3 regions of the Streptomyces sp. NPDC005752 genome follow, and region 1 is predicted to be linked to each of the others. Evidence: riboswitches for the same ligand, from Rfam matches in the RefSeq annotation. Region 1 holds a riboswitch; each other region holds the start of a gene.
What was found. Region 1 has a riboswitch for thiamine pyrophosphate ahead of ABZ441_RS27330 (thiamine ABC transporter substrate-binding protein). Riboswitches for the same ligand answer to the same signal wherever they lie in the genome.
Positions count from the first base shown of each region.

Region 2: another riboswitch for thiamine pyrophosphate. It lies ahead of thiC (phosphomethylpyrimidine synthase ThiC); the one in region 1 lies ahead of ABZ441_RS27330 (thiamine ABC transporter substrate-binding protein).
Region 3: another riboswitch for thiamine pyrophosphate. It lies ahead of thiO (glycine oxidase ThiO); the one in region 1 lies ahead of ABZ441_RS27330 (thiamine ABC transporter substrate-binding protein).

Region 1 covers NZ_JBEXYB010000038.1:41,394-47,224, forward strand. Annotated here, with positions in the region: gene ABZ441_RS27320 (ABC transporter ATP-binding protein) at 1-736, opposite strand, end outside; gene ABZ441_RS27325 (iron ABC transporter permease) at 739-2,352, opposite strand; gene ABZ441_RS27330 (thiamine ABC transporter substrate-binding protein) at 2,466-3,563, opposite strand; TPP riboswitch at 3,635-3,751, opposite strand; gene rlmN (23S rRNA (adenine(2503)-C(2))-methyltransferase RlmN) at 3,830-4,936, opposite strand; gene ABZ441_RS27340 (phosphatidate cytidylyltransferase) at 5,238-5,831, opposite strand, start outside.
Region 2 covers NZ_JBEXYB010000014.1:39,405-45,235, reverse strand. Annotated here, with positions in the region: gene ABZ441_RS14175 (VWA domain-containing protein) at 1-1,277, opposite strand, end outside; gene thiC (phosphomethylpyrimidine synthase ThiC) at 1,381-3,288, opposite strand; TPP riboswitch at 3,281-3,414, opposite strand; gene ABZ441_RS14165 (YibE/F family protein) at 3,486-4,841, shown strand; gene ABZ441_RS14160 (SsgA family sporulation/cell division regulator) at 4,905-5,342, opposite strand; gene ABZ441_RS14155 (helix-turn-helix domain-containing protein) at 5,444-5,831, opposite strand, start outside.
Region 3 covers NZ_JBEXYB010000029.1:39,973-45,803, forward strand. Annotated here, with positions in the region: gene pknB (Stk1 family PASTA domain-containing Ser/Thr kinase) at 1-38, opposite strand, end outside; gene ABZ441_RS23825 (thiazole synthase) at 166-960, opposite strand; gene thiS (sulfur carrier protein ThiS) at 963-1,193, opposite strand; gene thiO (glycine oxidase ThiO) at 1,190-2,407, opposite strand; TPP riboswitch at 2,405-2,517, opposite strand; gene ABZ441_RS23840 (FAD-dependent oxidoreductase) at 2,786-3,958, shown strand; gene ABZ441_RS23845 (Rv2175c family DNA-binding protein) at 4,018-4,383, shown strand; gene thiE (thiamine phosphate synthase) at 4,548-5,198, shown strand; gene metF (methylenetetrahydrofolate reductase [NAD(P)H]) at 5,370-5,831, shown strand, end outside.

The sequences.
Region 1 (5,831 bases):
CCGTCCCCGATACCGTGGCGTCGACCAGGTTGTCGAAGCCGAGGAAGCGGGCGACGAAGGAGGACGCCGGTTGCTGCCACACCTCCAGGGGAGTGCCCGCCTGGGCGATCCGGCCGTCGCGCATGACCACGACGCGGTCGGCGAGCGCGAATGCCTCGCCCTGGTCGTGGGTGACTGCGAGCACCGTGGTGCCCAGCCGGCCGAAGAGGGTGCGCAGTTCGACGACGAGACGTTCGCGCAGGCTCCGGTCCAGCTGACCCAGCGGTTCGTCGAGCATGAGCAGCCTGGGGCGGGGCGCCAGGGCGCGGGCGAGTGCCACCCGCTGCTGTTCACCGCCGGACAGGGCGGCCACGGCTCGTCGGCCCGCCCCCGGCAGGCCGACCAGGTCCAGGAGTTCACCGGCCCTGCGGTCACGCTCGGCCCGGGGGACGCCGTGCATCCGCAGCCCGAAGGCGACGTTGGCACCGGCGTCCCGGTGCGGGAACAGCTGGTGGTCCTGGAACATCAGACCGAGCCCGCGGCGGTGCACCGGCAGGGACGCCTGGTCGGCGCCGTCCAGGAACACCCGCCCGCCGTCCAGGGGCTGCAGCCCGGCCACGGCCCGCAGCAACGTCGACTTGCCACTGCCGCTCGGCCCCAGCACGCAGACGATCTCGTGGTCCGCCACTTCGAGGTCCACGGCGTCCAGCGCGGTCCGCTCCCCGAACCGGACCGTGGCCGCCTCCACTGCCAGCATCTTCAGAACTCCCCGGATCGGTCGGTGCGGATACGTTCGAGCAGGAGCAGCGACACCGCGCAGACGAGCATCAGAATCGTGCTGAGGGCCATCGCCTGCCCGTAGTTGAGCTCTCCGGAGCGCCCCAGCAGCCTGGCGACGGCAACCGGGAGGGTGGGGTTGTCGGGGCGGGCGATGAACACGGTCGCCCCGAACTCACCGAGCGACACGGCGAAGGCGAACCCCGCGGCCACCAGCACCGCGCGCCGCACGAGTGGCAGGTCGACCTCGCGCCAGGCCCGCAGCGGGGAGGCGCCGAGGACCGCGGCGGCCTCCCGCAGCCGGTCGTCCACCGCGCGCAGGACGGGCAGCATGGTGCGTACGACGAAGGGGACACCGACCAGTGCCTGGGCGAGCGGCACGAGGATCCAGGACGTACGCAGGTCGAGCGGCGGCTCGTCGAGGGTGATCAGGAAGCCGAAGCCGACGGTGACCGCCGACACCCCGAGCGGCAGCATCAGCAGGGCGTCGAAGCCCCGCACCAGCCGGCCGGCCCGCCTGGTCAGCGCGGCAGCCGCGAGGCCGCCGACCACGAGGGCGATGAGGGTCGCGACCAGCGCGTAGCGCAGGGAGTTCCCGATGGCGTCGAGCGGCGGCACGAGGAAGGTGGAGCTGTTGGCGTCGGCCGACTGCAGCGCGCGGTAGAAGCCGAAGCCGTAACCGTCCGAGGTGTCCAGGGAGCGTTCCACCAGCACGCCGAGAGGCACCACGATCAGCAGCAGAACGGTCAGCAGTACCCCGCCCAGCAGCGCCCGTTGCCCTGCTCCGTGCGGGCGGCGGGCGGTCCGCGCCGGATCGACGAGCTTCAGCGCGGTCTCACGGCGCCGTACGGTCCACGCGTGGACGGCGAGGATCCCGGCGACCGCGGCGAACTGGACCAGGGTCAGTACGGCGGCCGTCGGCAGATCGAGGAGCTGCGCGGTCTGCCGGTAGATCTCCACCTCCAGCGTGGAGTAGGCCGGACCGCCGAGGATCTGGACGACGCCGAAGGAGGTGAAGGTGAAGAGGAAGACCATGAGCGCGGCGGCGGCTACGGCCGGAGCCAGCGCGGGCAGCGTCACGCGCCGCCAGGCGGCGAGGCGGCCGGCCCCGAGCACCCGGGCGGCCTCCTCCTGGCGTGGGTCGAGCTGGGACCACAGCCCGCCCACCGTCCTGACGACGACCGCGTAGTTGAAGAACACGTGGGCGAGCAGGATCGCCCACACCGTGGTGTCGAGGCGCACTCCCCAGAGCTCGTCGAGGAATCCGCCGCGTCCCAGGAGTGCCAGGAACGCCGTGCCGACGACGACGGTCGGCAGGACGAACGGCACGGTCACCACGGCGCGCAGCAACTGCTTGCCGGGGAAGTCGAACCGCGCGAAGACGTAGGCGCCGGGCAGCGCGATCAGCAGGGTGAGCGCGGTCGAGGCAAAGGCCTGCCAGGTGGTGAACCAGAGGACGTCCAGGATGTCCGGCCGGCTGAGCACCGTGCCGATCCGGCCGAACTGCCAGTCACCGTCCGCCTTCAGCCCCCGGCCGACGATCGCGACGACCGGATAGGCGAAGAACAGCGCGAAGAACGCGACGGGCACGGCCATCAGGCCGAGCCGAACCGCGTTCCCGCGCACGCCGCCCCCGTGGGTGCGCCCGCCCTTGCTCCCGGGCGCACCGCCCTTGCCGGTGCGCCCGCCCTTGCCCGAGGGCCGCGCGGTTACTTCACGACGAGCGAGGACCACGACTGGACCCACTGCTCACGGTTCTCGGCGATCTTCTTCGGAGCCACGGTCGCCGGCTTGTCGACGGTCGCACCGAACTTCGTGAACAGCTCCGGCAGCTTCGCGTCCTTCACCACCGGGTTCACGAACATGTTCAGCGGCATGTCCTCCTGGAACCGCTTGCTGATCAGGAAGTCCAGCAGCGCCTTGCCCCCCGCCTCGTTCTTCGCGCCGTCCAGCAGACCGGCGAACTCGATCTGGCGGAAGCAGGTGCCGGTGGCGACACCGGTCGGCGCCTCGGTGGGCTGCGGATCGGCGTACAGCACCTCGACGGGCGGGCTGGAGGCGTAGGAGACGACCAGCGGGCGGTCGGCCTTGGCCTTCTTGCCCCCCGCGGAGCCGGAGAACTCGTCGTTGTACGCCTGCTCCCAGCCATCGACGACCTTGACGCCGTTGTCCTTCAGCTTCTTCCAGTAGTCCTGGTAGCCGTCCTCACCGTGGGTGGCGACGGTCCCGAGCAGGAAGCCGAGTCCGGGCGAGGAGGTCGCGGCGTTCTCGGTGACGAGGAGGTTCCTGTACGCGGGCTTCAGCAGGTCGTCGAAGGTCTTCGGCGGGTCGAGCTTCTTGTCGGCGAAGTACTTCTTGTCGTAGTTGACGCAGATGTCACCGGTGTCGACGGGCGTGACGCGATGCTTCTCCGCGTCGAGCTGGGCGTCGGCGGCGACACGGTCGAGACCCTTCGCCTCGTACGGCGTGAACAGACCGTTGTCGAGGGCGCGGGAGAGCAGCGTGTTGTCGGCTCCGAAGAAGACGTCGCCGCGCGGGGACCCCTTGGTGAGGATCTCCTGGTTGAGCGCGGCTCCGGCGTCACCGCTCTTGAGCACCTTGATCTTGTAGCCGGTCTCCTTCGTGAACGCCTTCAGTACGGCGTCCGAGGCGTTGAAGGAGTCGTGGCTGACCAGGGTGACGGTCTTGGAACCCTTGGATCCCTCGCCACCCGCGGACGCGTCGTCCGCCCCGCCGCAGCCCGCGAGCGCTGATATGCCGAGTGCGGCGGCGAGCGCGGTCACCGCGTACTTCGTGGTGTTGTTCATGTGATTCCTCCTGGAGATGACCAGGAAGAGACGCGGCCCTGCCCGCTCGGTGAGCGGGCAGGGCGCAACAGCTTGAGTAAGGTCCGAACTTCCTACCCGGAATGACCCGGGCGAGGTTCAGAGGGTCTGCGGCCGACCTGTCCTCGGTGCCGCACTCTCAGCGCTGTGGCGCTCCCCTGTCGGAATATGAAGTTGATTTCCCGGCCAGGCTACACCGGCCGGAACACGCCGGACCGTCCGGATCGCGCCCGTCCGCCCGGGACGCCTCAGCGCTCGGTGGCCGCCAGCTGTCCGCAGGCCCCGTCGATCTCCTGGCCGCGGGTGTCCCGGACGGTGACCGGCACGCCGTGCGCGGCGATGGCGTCGACGAACGCCTTCTCGTCCTCGGGGCGTGAGGCGGTCCACTTCGAACCCGGAGTCGGGTTCAGCGGGATGAGGTTGACGTGGACCCGCTTGCCCTTGAGCAGCCGGCCCAGCCGGTCACCGCGCCATGCCTGGTCGTTGATGTCCCGGATGAGCGCGTACTCGATGGAGATGCGGCGGCCGGACTTCTCCGCGTACTCCCACGCGGCGTCCAGAACCTCGCGGACCTTCCAGCGGGTGTTGACGGGAACGAGGGTGTCGCGCAGTTCGTCGTCCGGGGCGTGCAGGGAGACCGCGAGGCGGCACTTGAAGCCCTCGTCGGCGAAGCGCAGCATCGCAGGCACCAGGCCCACCGTGGACACGGTGATCCCGCGCTGCGAGAGACCGAGGCCGTCCGGCTCCGGGTCCGTCAGCCGGCGGATCGCACCGACCACGCGCTTGTAGTTGGCCAGCGGCTCGCCCATGCCCATGAAGACGATGTTGGAAAGCCGCGCCGGCCCGCCCGGGACCTCGCCGTCGCGCAGCGCGCGCATGCCGTCCACGATCTGGTGCACGATCTCCGCGGTCGACAGGTTGCGATCGAGTCCCGCCTGCCCGGTCGCGCAGAACGGGCAGTTCATGCCGCAGCCGGCCTGGGACGAGATGCACATGGTCACCCGGTCCGGGTAGCGCATGAGGACGGACTCGACGAGCGTCCCGTCGTGCAGCTTCCAGAGCGTCTTGCGGGTGGTGTCGTCGTCGCAGCTGATGTGGCGCATCACCGACATCAGGTCGGGGAACATCGCCTCGGCGAGCCTCTCCCGCGAGGCGGCCGGGATGTTGGTCCACTCCGCCGGGTCGTGCGCGTACCGCGTGAAGTAGTGCTGCGACAGCTGCTTGGCACGGAAGGGCTTCTCGCCGGTCGCGGCGACTGCTTCCTTGCGCTCGTCGGGGGTGAGGTCGGCGAGGTGCCGCGGCGGCAGCTTGGCTCCGCGGGGCGCGACGAAAGTGAGTTCTCCGGGCTTAGGCATGGTTCATCCAGTGTCGCAGACACGCCGTGGTACTCGGGTCCGCCGAGGATCCGGGCGGGACGTCAGCGGCGCTCGGCCCGGCTCCGCCCCAGGTCAGCGGGCGTACCACGGCCCATGGACGGCCCAGGCGCGGGCAGATACGGTGACCGGTCGCACAAGGCGTGCGCGGGAACGGCCACCGGTCGCACAGGCAGGGGCCTCCCGGGGAGCGACGGCCGCGGGCCGGATCAGGCACACGGAGAAGGGGCCGGTCGTCCGACTGGACGACCGGCCCCACCCCTGCAAGCGCGACGCGCGGAACTCAGCCGGATCCGACGAACAGCACCAGCAGCAGCCATACGACCGGGGCGCTCGGCAGCAGCGAGTCCAGCCGGTCCATGATGCCGCCGTGACCGGGCAGCAGCGTGCCCATGTCCTTGATCCCGAGGTCCCGCTTGATCATGGACTCACCCAGGTCGCCGAGCGTGGCGCTGGCCGCGACGGCGAGGCCCATCAGCAGCCCCTGCCACCAGCTCCCGCCGTCGATCAGGAACTCCATGCACAGGGCGCCGGCGACCATCGCGAAGCCGACCGCGCCGACCAGGCCTTCCCGGGTCTTCCCGGGACTGATGCGGGGAGCCAGCTTGTGCGTGCCGAAGCGCCAGCCGACGGCGTACGCGCCGGTGTCACTGACCACGGTCAGCAGGAGGAAGGTCAGCACCCGCCACGCACCGTCGTCCGCGGTGAGCATCATCGCGACGAACGTGGCGAGGAACGGCACGTAGAACACGGCGAAGACCCCCGCCGTGACGTCCTTGAGGTAGCCCTCGGGCGGCTCCGTCATCCGCCACACGAGCACCGCGAGAGCGGTGAGTGCCATGGCGACCCAGGCACCCTCCGCCTCCCTCACGTAGCC
Region 2 (5,831 bases), on a different contig from region 1:
GCGAAGAAGCCGACATTGTCGACGCGACGTCCGTGCAGGGAGTCGAACCGTTCCAGCACGCCGTAGTCTGACCGGCCCAGGCCGACGAACTGCCAGAAGATCGGCTCCTCCACCGCCGCCCGCAGCTCCTGCTCGATCTCGGCGTTGCGGTAGACACCGCCGTCCGAGAAGAACAGCACCAGAGTGGGGGCGGAGGTGGGGTGCTGCGCTACGTGGGAACGCACCTCCGCGATGACCCGCTGCTCCTCGTTCTGGATGCCCACGGCCCGCATGTCGACCTGCCCGGCTTCAAGCCCCCTCGGCCTCTTGTTGCGACGGAAGAGACCCACTTGCCCGACCCGTACGTGCAGGCGCAGCCAATCCGGGAGTTCACCGAGCCGGAGATCGGGCAGCCGGGCCGGCTGAGAGGCGAACGTCCATGCCTGCATCTCACCGTCGTCGTCGAGCTGCGCGGCGATCGCGGCCATCCGCTCCACCACGTCGGCCACGACGCCCCGCGTGTACAGGAAGCTCATGGAGCCCGAAGCGTCCAGCACGAGGACGACGCGCGCGACGACCCCCTCCGCGCCGTGCTTGCGCAGGCTGACCGCGACCTGTTCCTTGCGCAGCGACAGGCGCTTGCGCATGTCCACGGGGAGACGATCCTCGCCGTTGCCGAGGCGCGGGCCCCCGGACGCCGCGCTCGACACCGGTACGGCGGGCGGAACCGGCACGGCGGGCGCCGGCGGCGCGGCCTCGGAGGACGGCTCGTCGACCGCGATGCCGAACTCCGTGGCCAGACCGGCGAGCCCTGCGGCGTAACCCTGGCCCACCGCGCGGAACTTCCACTGTCCCCGCCTCAGGTAGAACTCGCCGCAGATGAACGCCGTCTCGGTCTCGGCCGTCATGTCGAAGCGCGCCACCTCGCTCCCCGAAGCCGCGTCGAGGAGTCTCAGCGTCAGCCCGGGCACCTGGCCGAAGGTTCCGCCGTCGGCCGAGGCGCACAACGCGACGCGCTCGACCTCGGGGTCGAGCGAGCGGAGGTCCACTGCCACGGAGTCGCTCGTGACACCGGCGGCGCTCTGTTTCCCCAGGTGTGCCACGGCTTCGGACCTGTGCCGCGGCTGGTTGTAGAAGACGAAGTCGCCGTCGTCACGGACCCGGCCGGTCGAGGTCAGCAGCAATGCCGAAGCATCGACGTCAGGCACGCCCGGTCCGTGGGACCAGGCGAGCTCGACGCGCAAGGCCACAGACTCCACGGATACGTTGGCACCCTTGCTGAGGGATCTCGTCGTCATGGCACCAGTCTGCCGAGAACATGGACCTCGTGGCTGGTTCTTGCCGGTCTCGGCCGCCCCGGCGGTGGGCGAGGCTCCGGGACGCAGAGCCCCGCCCCCTGGATCAGTCCGCCAGCGGCAGGTAGACCCGGTTACCGGCGGCAGCGAATTCCTTGGACTTTTCCAGCATCCCGACCTCGATCTCCTCCGAGGTGGCATCCGCGTCACCACCGAACTGCTCGGTGATGCTTCTGCTGATCTTCATCGAGCAGAACTTGGGGCCGCACATCGAGCAGAAGTGCGCCGTCTTGGCCGGTTCGGCCGGGAGGGTCTCGTCGTGGAACTCCCGTGCTGTGTCGGGGTCGAGCGCCAGGTTGAACTGGTCCTCCCAGCGGAACTCGAACCGCGCGTCCGAAAGCGCGTCGTCCCACTCCTGCGCCCCGGGATGCCCCTTGGCGAGATCCGCCGCGTGGGCGGCGATCTTGTACGTGATGACACCGGTCTTCACGTCGTCCCGGTTCGGCAGCCCCAAGTGCTCCTTGGGCGTGACGTAACAGAGCATCGCCGTGCCCCACCATGCGATCATCGCGGCGCCGATGCCGGAGGTGATGTGGTCGTACGCGGGAGCGACATCCGTGGTGAGGGGGCCGAGCGTGTAGAACGGCGCCTCCTCGCAGATCTCCTGCTGCAGGTCGATGTTCTCCTTGATCTTGTGCATCGGGACGTGCCCCGGGCCCTCGATCATCGTCTGGACGCCGAACCGCTTGGCGACGGTGTTGAGCTCGCCGAGCGTACGGAGTTCGGCGAACTGCGCCTCGTCGTTGGCGTCGGCGATGGAACCGGGGCGCAGCCCGTCACCGAGCGAGTACGTCACGTCGTACGCCGCGAGGATCTCGCAGAGCTCCTCGAAGTGCTCGTACAGGAACGACTCCTTGTGGTGCGCCAGGCACCAGGCCGCCATGATGGACCCGCCGCGCGAGACGATCCCGGTCTTACGGCGAGCCGTCAGCGGGACGTACGGCAGCCGGACACCGGCGTGCACCGTCATGTAGTCGACACCCTGCTCGGCCTGCTCGATGACGGTGTCCCTGTAGATCTCCCACGTCAGCTCCTCGGCCCGGCCGTCGACCTTCTCCAGTGCCTGGTAGAGGGGGACGGTGCCGATCGGGACGGGGGAGTTGCGCAGGACCCACTCCCGGGTGGTGTGGATGTTGCGGCCTGTGGAGAGGTCCATGACCGTGTCGGCGCCCCACTTGGTGGCCCAGGTCATCTTGTCCACCTCCTCCTCGATGGAGGAGGTGACGGCGGAGTTGCCGATGTTGGCGTTCACCTTCACCAGGAAGCGCTTGCCGATGATCATCGGCTCGATCTCCGGGTGGTTGACGTTCGCCGGCAGGACCGCCCGGCCCGCCGCGATCTCCTCGCGCACGACCTCGGGTTCGACGTTCTCCCTGATCGCGACGTACTCCATCTCCGGGGTGATCTCCCCCCGCCGGGCGTACGCGAGTTGCGTGACGGGCCGGCCGTCACGGCTTCGTCGGGGTTGCCGCGGACGGCCAGGGAAGACGGCGTCGAGGTTGCGCAGGCCCTCCCCGGGTTCTCCCCCTGGCTCGAGCAGGGGAGACCCCGTTCGGGGCGAGGGGCGCCTGAGTCCGTCGTCCTCGGGGCGCGCGGGACGGCCCGCATACTCCTCGGTGTCCCCGCGGCCGATGATCCAGCCCGCACGGAGCGGGTCGAGCCCTCGGCTCACGTCGGTGTCGGTGGCGGGATCGGTGTACGGCCCGGACGTGTCGTACAGCGTCACGTCCTTGCCGTTGGTGAGGTGCACCTGACGGACCGGCACCCGGAGGTCAGGACGTGAGCCCAGGACGTACCCCTTGTGCCAGCCGATGGACCTTCCTGACTCTTCGCTCCCCGCACCGTCGCCGTTCGCGGAGTTCACGGCGTCTGCCGTGTCCGCCTTCCCCGCCGGTGACGGCGCATTCGGTGCATTCTGCGTCGAGGCAGGCGTGCGTGCGTCCGCTGTGGTCATGAGACCTTCTCCCTACGCCGGCATTACCCGGTAACAGGTTCGGCGGTCGGCGCAGCGTGTTCCGTATGGATGTACGGAGGTCAGCGCCCTCTCAGCCCGGTGCTCCGAGCTCCCGCGTGTACAAATGCGCCTCCACGCTAGCCTCCCCTCTGGCGTGCTGGCCAGAGGGCATCCCCTGTTCTTGGGATGATCGGCGGGTGACGTCCCCCGGAAGCGCCCCTGAACCCCACGGCCAGGCATCAGGCAGCACGCAGAGTCATGCCCACGGCCATACCCACAGCCACGGCCCTGCCGCGCCGGTGTCCAAGCATCTGCGCAAGGTCATCGCGGCCGTGGTGATCCCCTTCGCGACCGCGGTCCTGGTGGGCCTCGTGGCGTTCTGGCCCGGTGGAGCTCCCGCCCATGAGCGCACCGGCGTCGGATTCGACCGGCAGACCCAGGACGGACAGGTGACGAAGGTCGTGTCGGTCGACTGCGCCGACGTGAACGCCTCCCAGGTGCCGGCGACCGGCGACACCTCCACGCCCTCCGGACGGGAGGCCGTCAACGAGCAGTCGGGACAGTGCAAGAAGGCCACGGTCGAAGTGACGACCGGTAAGGACAAGGGGCGTACGTTCGTCGAGGTCGTCCAACCCGATGCTCCACGGCAGTTGCACGAAGGCCAGGGGGTGGTCGTGGCGTACGCACCCGACGCACCCCGGGATCTGCAGTACTCGGTCACCGATGTGGACCGCACTGTGCCGATGGCGCTGCTCGCCGGGATCTTCGCGCTCGCGGTGGTCGTGGTCGGAAGGCTGCGCGGGCTGATGGCACTGATCGCTCTCGCCGTCTCCTTCGGCGTGCTGACCCTCTTCATCCTGCCGGCGATCCTGCAGGGATCGAATCCGCTGGTCGTTGCGGTGATCGGGGCCAGCGCGATCATGCTGATCGCCCTATACACCTGCCACGGGCTGACGGCCCGCACCTCGGTGGCCGTCATCGGCACGCTCATCTCGTTGCTGCTGATCGGGTTGCTGGGCTCGCTCTTCATCGGGTGGGCAGGGCTGACCGGAAACACGGACGACAACACCGGCCTCATCCATGGGCTGTACCCGGACATCGATATGAGCGGCCTGCTGCTGGCCGGTGTGATCATCGGATCACTCGGGGTGCTCGACGACGTGACCGTCACCCAGACGTCAGCGGTCTGGGAGCTCCACCAGGCCGACCCGAAGATGGGCGTGCGCGGGCTCTACCGCGCGGGCATCCGGATCGGGCGCGACCACATCGCCTCGGTCGTCAACACGCTCGTACTCGCCTACGCGGGCGCGGCGCTGCCCCTGCTGCTGCTCTTCTCCATCGCGCAGAGCAGCGTCGGCACGGTGGCCAACAGCGAACTGGTCGCCGAGGAGATCGTCCGGACTCTGGTCGGATCGATCGGGCTGGTCGCCTCGGTGCCGGTGACGACGGTGCTCGCGGCCTTGGTGGTCTCCGCGGACCGCACGGGGCTCGGCGCGGAAGCCGGAGCTCCTGCACCCGCACGGACCGGGAGGGGTCGACGCCGCAAGGCGTGAGACCGGCTACCGGACGCATGACCCCGGGTCGCCGGCGTTCGGTGCTCAGCCGGGCCCTCGGGTTCAGCCGGCGTTCTGTTCCTTGGCGAGGATGCGGCCCAGCGCCTCTTCCAGATTTCCGTCGAAGTCACCCAGCGTGTGCTCCTGTCCCAGTGGCACCAGCTTGTCCGTCCGGTCGAGGAATGCGACAAGAGGCGCCGTGCCGGCCCTGAAGAGCGCGCGGTCCGCACCGACCTGAAGGCGGATGTGCACGTCCGACAGCCCTTCGGGCTCGATCGGCCCGATGTGCACATCGCCGTCACCACTGGGGCTGTTGAGGCCGTCGAGCAGCAGCTCACGGCCGAATGCCCAGGTGACGGGGGCGTCACCCGGCAGGTGGAAGGTCATCCGGATCGCATACGGATCGCTGACCTCGTACCGGAGCTCCACCGGAATACGGAAGGAGAGCTCCTCGGAGACGAGGAAGCTCATCATGACCTCTGCTTGAACCGACTCGCGCATCGTTCAACCCCGCAGTAGATGAAACTGGCCAGGAATGATCCCCCATGGCCCTATTGACGCCATCGTGGTGCACGCGATAGCAGATCACAAGGAGTGATTTTTCAGATACTGATAGAGAACACGAACGAGCGCAAGAGGGTGGTCACTTCGCAGCGTAGTTGTTCGACTGCGGGGAGCAACCGTTCTTCCTGGTGCAGAGGGAGAGAAACCGCCATGGCCGCAACGGCGGAGCCCACAGTGATCGGAATGGCTGCACAGACAGTTCCCATTGCGTACTCCTGCCGTTCGACGACAGGTTCCGTACGTTTCATCGATCTCAGGCGGTCGAGGAACGCCTGACGATCCCTTACGGAGTATCGCGTCAGTGGCCGGACGGGGTGCCGGTCCAGATGATCCTCGCGTGCCCGCTCGTCCAGCTGCCCGAGAAGACACTGGCCCAGGGCGTGTGCATGGCCCGTCTCGCGGAACGAGGCCCACTCGTGCACTGCG
Region 3 (5,831 bases), on a different contig from region 1:
AGCTGCCCGACAAGGGGGTCCTGGAGGGTCGTGTCCACGGAGCGAGTCTACGAGCTGCCACGGACACGCCGGACGGTCCAGGGCCTTCCGGGGGCTGTTCCGGTGCCGAGCCGTGACAGGGGTATGCACATGCTGTGACCAGCGGGCCGTCCCGGTGCCCGGGTCTCAGAACGCCGGGCGCTCCGGATCCAGTGCGGCGAGGCCCCGCGCCGGTGACGACGCCTCGGCGAAATGACGGCGCGGGATGCGTCCGGCCCGGTACGCCAGCCGTCCGCCGTCCACCGCGTGCCGCATCGCCGCCGCCATCAGCTCCGGCTCCTGCGCCCGGGTCACCGCCGAGGCGAGCATCACAGCGGCACAGCCGAGCTCCATCGCCAGCGCCGCGTCCGACGCGGTCCCGGCGCCGGCGTCGAGGATCACCGGGACAGTGGCCTGCTCGACGATCAGCTGGAAGTTGTGGGGGTTGCGGATACCGAGCCCGGAACCGATGGGGGAACCCAGCGGCATGACCGCCGCGCACCCCACGTCCTGGAGCTTGCGGGCCAGTACCGGGTCGTCATTGGTGTACGGCAGGACGGTGAAGCCGTCGTCGACCAGGATCTCGGCGGCGTCCAGCAGCTCGATCGGGTCGGGCAGCAGGGTCCGCTCGTCGGCCACGACCTCCAGCTTGATCCAGTCGGTGCCCAGCGCCTCCCGGGCCAGCCGGGCCGTCAGCACGGCCTCGCCTGCGGTGAAACAGCCCGCGGTGTTCGGGAGGACCTGGACGGACAGGCGCTGAAGGACGGAGAGCACCGAACCCTGGACGGTCGGGTCGAGCCGGCGCATGGCCACGGTGGTCAGTTCGGTGCCCGAGGCGACCAGGGAGCGCTCCAGCACGTCGAGGCTGGGTGCCCCGCCCGTTCCCATGATCAGCCGTGACGAGAAGGCGGTGGGACCGAGTGTGAAGACGTCGTCGGACATGGTCAGCCTCCCTGGACCGCGGTGAGGACCTCGACGCGGTCTCCGTCGGTGAGCGCGGTGACGGACCACCGGCCGCGCGGGACGACCGCCTCGTTGACCGCGGCGGCCACCCCGGAGGGGGCCGCGGTCAACGAGGCGACCAGGGTGTCCAGCGTGGTGCCCGCGGGGACCGGGCGGCGTTCCCCGTTGACGGACAGGGAGACGGAATCGGGGACGGCTGCGGGCCGGGTCATACGGGCTGCTCCTGCGACGCGGGGACGGTGTCTTCGGGGGACGGGAGCGGGGGGTGCTCCTGAGAGGCGGCGGGGGCGAAGCGCCGCGCCGAGAAGGGGCGGCCCAGTTCGGGCAGCTCGCCGGTGGTCAGCACGTGGGCCATCACGTCGCCGGTGACGGGGGTCAGCAGCACCCCGTTGCGGTGGTGCCCCGTGGCGAGATGCAGGCCGGGCAGTGCCGTGGGGCCCAGCAGCGGCGCGTTGTCCGGTGAGGCGGGCCGCAGACCGGCTCCGGTCTCCGTCAGCGGCAGTTCGGTGATGCCGGGCACCAGCTCATGGGCGTCGCGCAGCAGCTCGTACACCCCGCCCGCCGTGACCGTGGTGTCCCATCCCAGCTCCTCGGTCGTCGCGCCGACCACCAGCTCACCGTTCGCACGCGGCACCAGGTAGACATGGCTGCCGCGTACGACCGCCCGCACCGTCCGGCTGAGGAAGGGGGCGTGCGCGGGGGGCACGGTCAGCCGGAGCACCTGTCCCTTGACCGGGCGCACCGGAGGCACGACCGTCTCGGGCAGCCCCGCCAGCCGGCCGCTGAGGCTGCCTCCGGCGAGCACCACCTGGCCGGCCGTCAGCTCCGTACCGTCCCGGAGTACCGCACCCGTGGCGCGGCCGCCGGCGACGGCGAGCCGCTGGACCCGGTCGCGCCGGAGGACCACCCCGGCGCGCTCGCACGCGGTGACCAGGGCCGAGGCCAGCCGCCTGGGGTCCACCTGGTGGTCGCCGTCGACCCGCAGCCCGCCGCGTACGCCGGGGGCGAGCATCGGCTCCAGACGGCGGCACTCGCGGCCGCTGAGCCACTCGGACTCCAGCCCCGACCGTTGCTGCAGGGCGTGAAGCTCGCGCAGATGCGCACGGTCGTCGGAGTCCAGCGCGACGGACAGGGTGCCGCAGGCGCGGAAGCCGGTCTCCTGCCCGCTCGCCTCCTCCAGCTCGGCCACGAAGGCCGGATAACGGGCGGCGGAGGCCACGTTGAGGCCGAGCAGCGTCTGTTCTCCGTAATGGAGTTCGGTGACGGCGGCGAGCATCCCGGCCGCGACCCGTGCGGCCCCGCCGCCCGGGTCGGGATCGGCCAGCGTGGTGCTCAGGCCGTGCCGTGCCGACCGCCAGGCGGTCACCAGGCCGATGATGCCGCCCCCGACGACCAGGACGTCGCAACCGTTCGCGGAGATGCGCATGGGCGTCCAGCCCCTCCCTTCGCCGGCATGACCCGGATCAGGTTCGTACGGTCGGAGGCCGGTCAGCCTCCCTCTCAGCCCGGTACGTCCGGACTCCCGCGAGTGTCTTACGGCGGCCAGCCTAGACCCCACGGCCCGCAGTCGGTAAGGGAGCGGCACCCGTGGCCCGTTCGCTCGACGGACTCGTCCGCATGGACGGCCGGATCCGCATGGACGAGACGTGGTAGTGGGAGTCGCGGGCGGGCGGCGGGACGAGCGTGGTGCAGGAACTCTTGAGGTGACGCCGACTCACGCGACTAGGGTGGGCGGGTGAGCGAGCAGACGCAGGACCCGGCAGGAGGACACCGGCCGAGCGGTGTCGTGATCGTGGGTGCCGGCATGGCCGGTGTACAGACGGCCGTGGCCCTGCGCGAAGAGGGCTTCGCGGGACCGGTCACGCTGGTCGGTGCCGAACCCCACCAGCCGTACGACCGGCCGCCCCTGTCCAAGGCCGTACTGCTCGGCAAGGCCGAGGACTCCGCCTTCGACGTCGACTTCGAGGAGCTGGACATCACCCTGCGCCTCGGGCTGGACGTGACGGGCCTGCGCGCGGAGGCGCACGAGCTGGACACCATGGAAGGACCCGTCGCCTACGACGTACTGGTTCTCGCCACCGGAGCGGAACCCGTCGCACTGCCGGGATCCGAGGGGGTGCCCGGCGTTCATCTGCTGCGCACCCTGGACGATGCCGCCCGGCTGCGGCCCGTCCTGGAGCGGCAGCACGACGTGGTCGTGGTCGGAGCGGGCTGGATCGGCGCCGAGTTCACCACCGCGGCCCGCGCGGCCGGCTGCGCGGTCACCGTCGTCGAGGCCGCCGACCACCCCCTCGCGGGCACGATGCCCGCCGAGGTCGCCGCTCCGATGGCCGGCTGGTACGCCGAGAGCGGAGCCGAACTCCTCACCGGTGCCCGGGTCGCACGCGTCGGACAGGGCGCCGTCCACCTGACGGACGGCCGGGTCGTCCCCGCCGGAGCGGTGGTCGTGGGCATCGGCGCCCGGCCCGCCACCGCGTGGCTCGCCGGTTCGGGCATCGCGCTCGGCCCGGACGGCTCGGTCACCGCGGACCGCTCGCTGCGCACCTCGCTGCCCGATGTCTACGCGGTCGGCGACTGCGCGTCGTTCCCCTCGGACCGCTACGGGGAGCGACTGCTGGTCCACCACTGGGACAACGCCCTCCAGGGGCCCCGCGCGGTCGCCGCCGCCCTCGCGGGCGGTGAGCCCGGCACGTACGACCCGGTGCCCTACTTCTGGTCCGAGCAGTTCGGGCGCTTCGTGCAGTACGCGGGCCGTCACACCGGAGCCGACACGCTGCTGTGGCGCGGCGACCCCGGGGACCCGTCCTGGACGGTCTGCTGGCTGAGGCGGGGGGTCCTGGTCGCCGTGCTGGCCGTGAGCCGGCCGCGCGACCTCGCGCAGGGGCGCAAGCTCGTCGAAGCCGGGGCGCGGATCGACCCGGCGCGGGCCGCCGACTCCTCCGTACCGCTGAAATCGACGGTTCTCCGGGGTCTGTGACAGCCCCGTACGGTCGGCCCGGGTACCGGCTGTCGGTCCGGGATGGCACGCTTGTCCTTGTGACCGAGATTGACGCAAAGATCGATGCTCTCGTCCCCGCCTGGCTCTACCTTCCCGACATCGCGGAAATGCTCGATGTCGAGGTGACGCGCGTACGGCAGTTGGTCAAGGATGGCCAGCTCATCGCCGTACGCCGTGGTGAGAACCGGGCGCTCCAGGTGCCTGCCGCCTTCATCGACGGCGACAAGGTGGTCAAGGGCCTCGCAGGGACCCTGACTCTCCTGAGGGACGACGGCTACAACGACGAAGAGATGCTGGACTGGCTCTTCACCCCCGACCCGAGCCTGCCCGGAACCCCCGCGCAGGCCCTGAGCGAGAATCGCGGTACGGAGGTGAAGCGCCGGGCTCAGGCGCTTGCCGTCTGACCGGACGACCGTGAGTGGAGTGCGGGCCGCGGCATTCGCGGCCCGCACTCCGCCGTTACCGGACCCGCCGGCACGGCGGTCCCCGGCGTACGGGCGATTCGTACCGCCACCGGCGACCCATCCACGCACCAGTCATCCATCCACGACCGACGGGGGAATTCATCATGTCCACGCCTCGCGACCAGCTCTCCGGCGCCCGGCTCTACCTGTGCACGGACGCCCGCAAGCGGCAGGGTGACCTGCCCGAGTTCCTCGACGCCGTGCTGGCCAACGGCGTGGACGTCGTGCAGTTGCGGGACAAGGGCATGGAGGCCGCCGAGGAGCTCGAACACCTCGCCGTGTTCGCCGACGCCTGCAAGCGCCACGGCGCGCTGCTCGCGGTGAACGACCGGGCCGACGTCGCCCACGCCATCGGTTCCGACGTGCTGCACCTCGGACAGGGGGACCTGCCGGTGCCCGCCGCCCGTGCCGTCGTCGGCGGCGACGTGGTGATCGGCCGCTCCACCCACGCCGAGGCCGAAGTCGATGCGGCCGTCGCCCAAGCGGGCGTCGACTACTTCTGCACGGGTCCCTGCTGGCCCACCCCGACCAAGCCCGGCCGGCACGCACCCGGCCTCGGCCTCGTGCGCTACGCCGCCTCGCTCGGCACGACGCGCCCGTGGTTCGCCATCGGCGGGATCGACGCCGGCAATCTGGACGAGGTGCTGGACGCCGGAGCGCGTCGCGTCGTGGTCGTACGGGCGATCACCGAGGCGACGGACCCCGCAGCGGCGGCCGCGACGCTCCAGCGGCGTATCCGGGAGCGCACCGCCTGAGCCGAGGGCCCTCCGGCGGTCCGGGTGCGTTCCCGCGCGGCGTCGGACCACGTGCACCGCAAGGCGGAGTGAGCCAGGGCAGGTGTCCGAAGGGTGGACGAGATTCACCGCATCCAGGGCAATTCGGCTTCTCTGGTTGGGGTACGGCCGGGCCCTGGTTAACCTCCCAGTATGGCCCTTGGTACACCTTCCACCAGGACGGATCACGCGCGCACCGTGCGTGATCTGCTCGCGACCGGCGAGACGTCTTTCTCGTTCGAATTCTGGGCGCCCAAGACCGAGAAGGGCGAGCGGAACCTCTGGAACGCCCTGCGCCGGGTCGAGGCGGTGGCGCCGAGCTTCGTCTCCGTGACGTACGGCGCGGGCGGTTCCACCCGTGCCGGGACGGTCCGGGCGACCCAGCAGATCGCGGCGGACTCCACGCTCACCCCGGTCGCGCACCTCACCGCCGTCGACCACTCCGTCGCCGAACTGCGCAACATGGTGGGTCAGTACGCCGACGCCGGTATCCGCAACATCCTCGCGGTGCGCGGAGACCCGCCCGGCGACCCGATGGGGGAGTGGGTCGAACACCCCCAGGGCGTGCGGTACGCGGCGGACCTCGTCCGGCTGATCAAGGAAGCCGGTGATTTC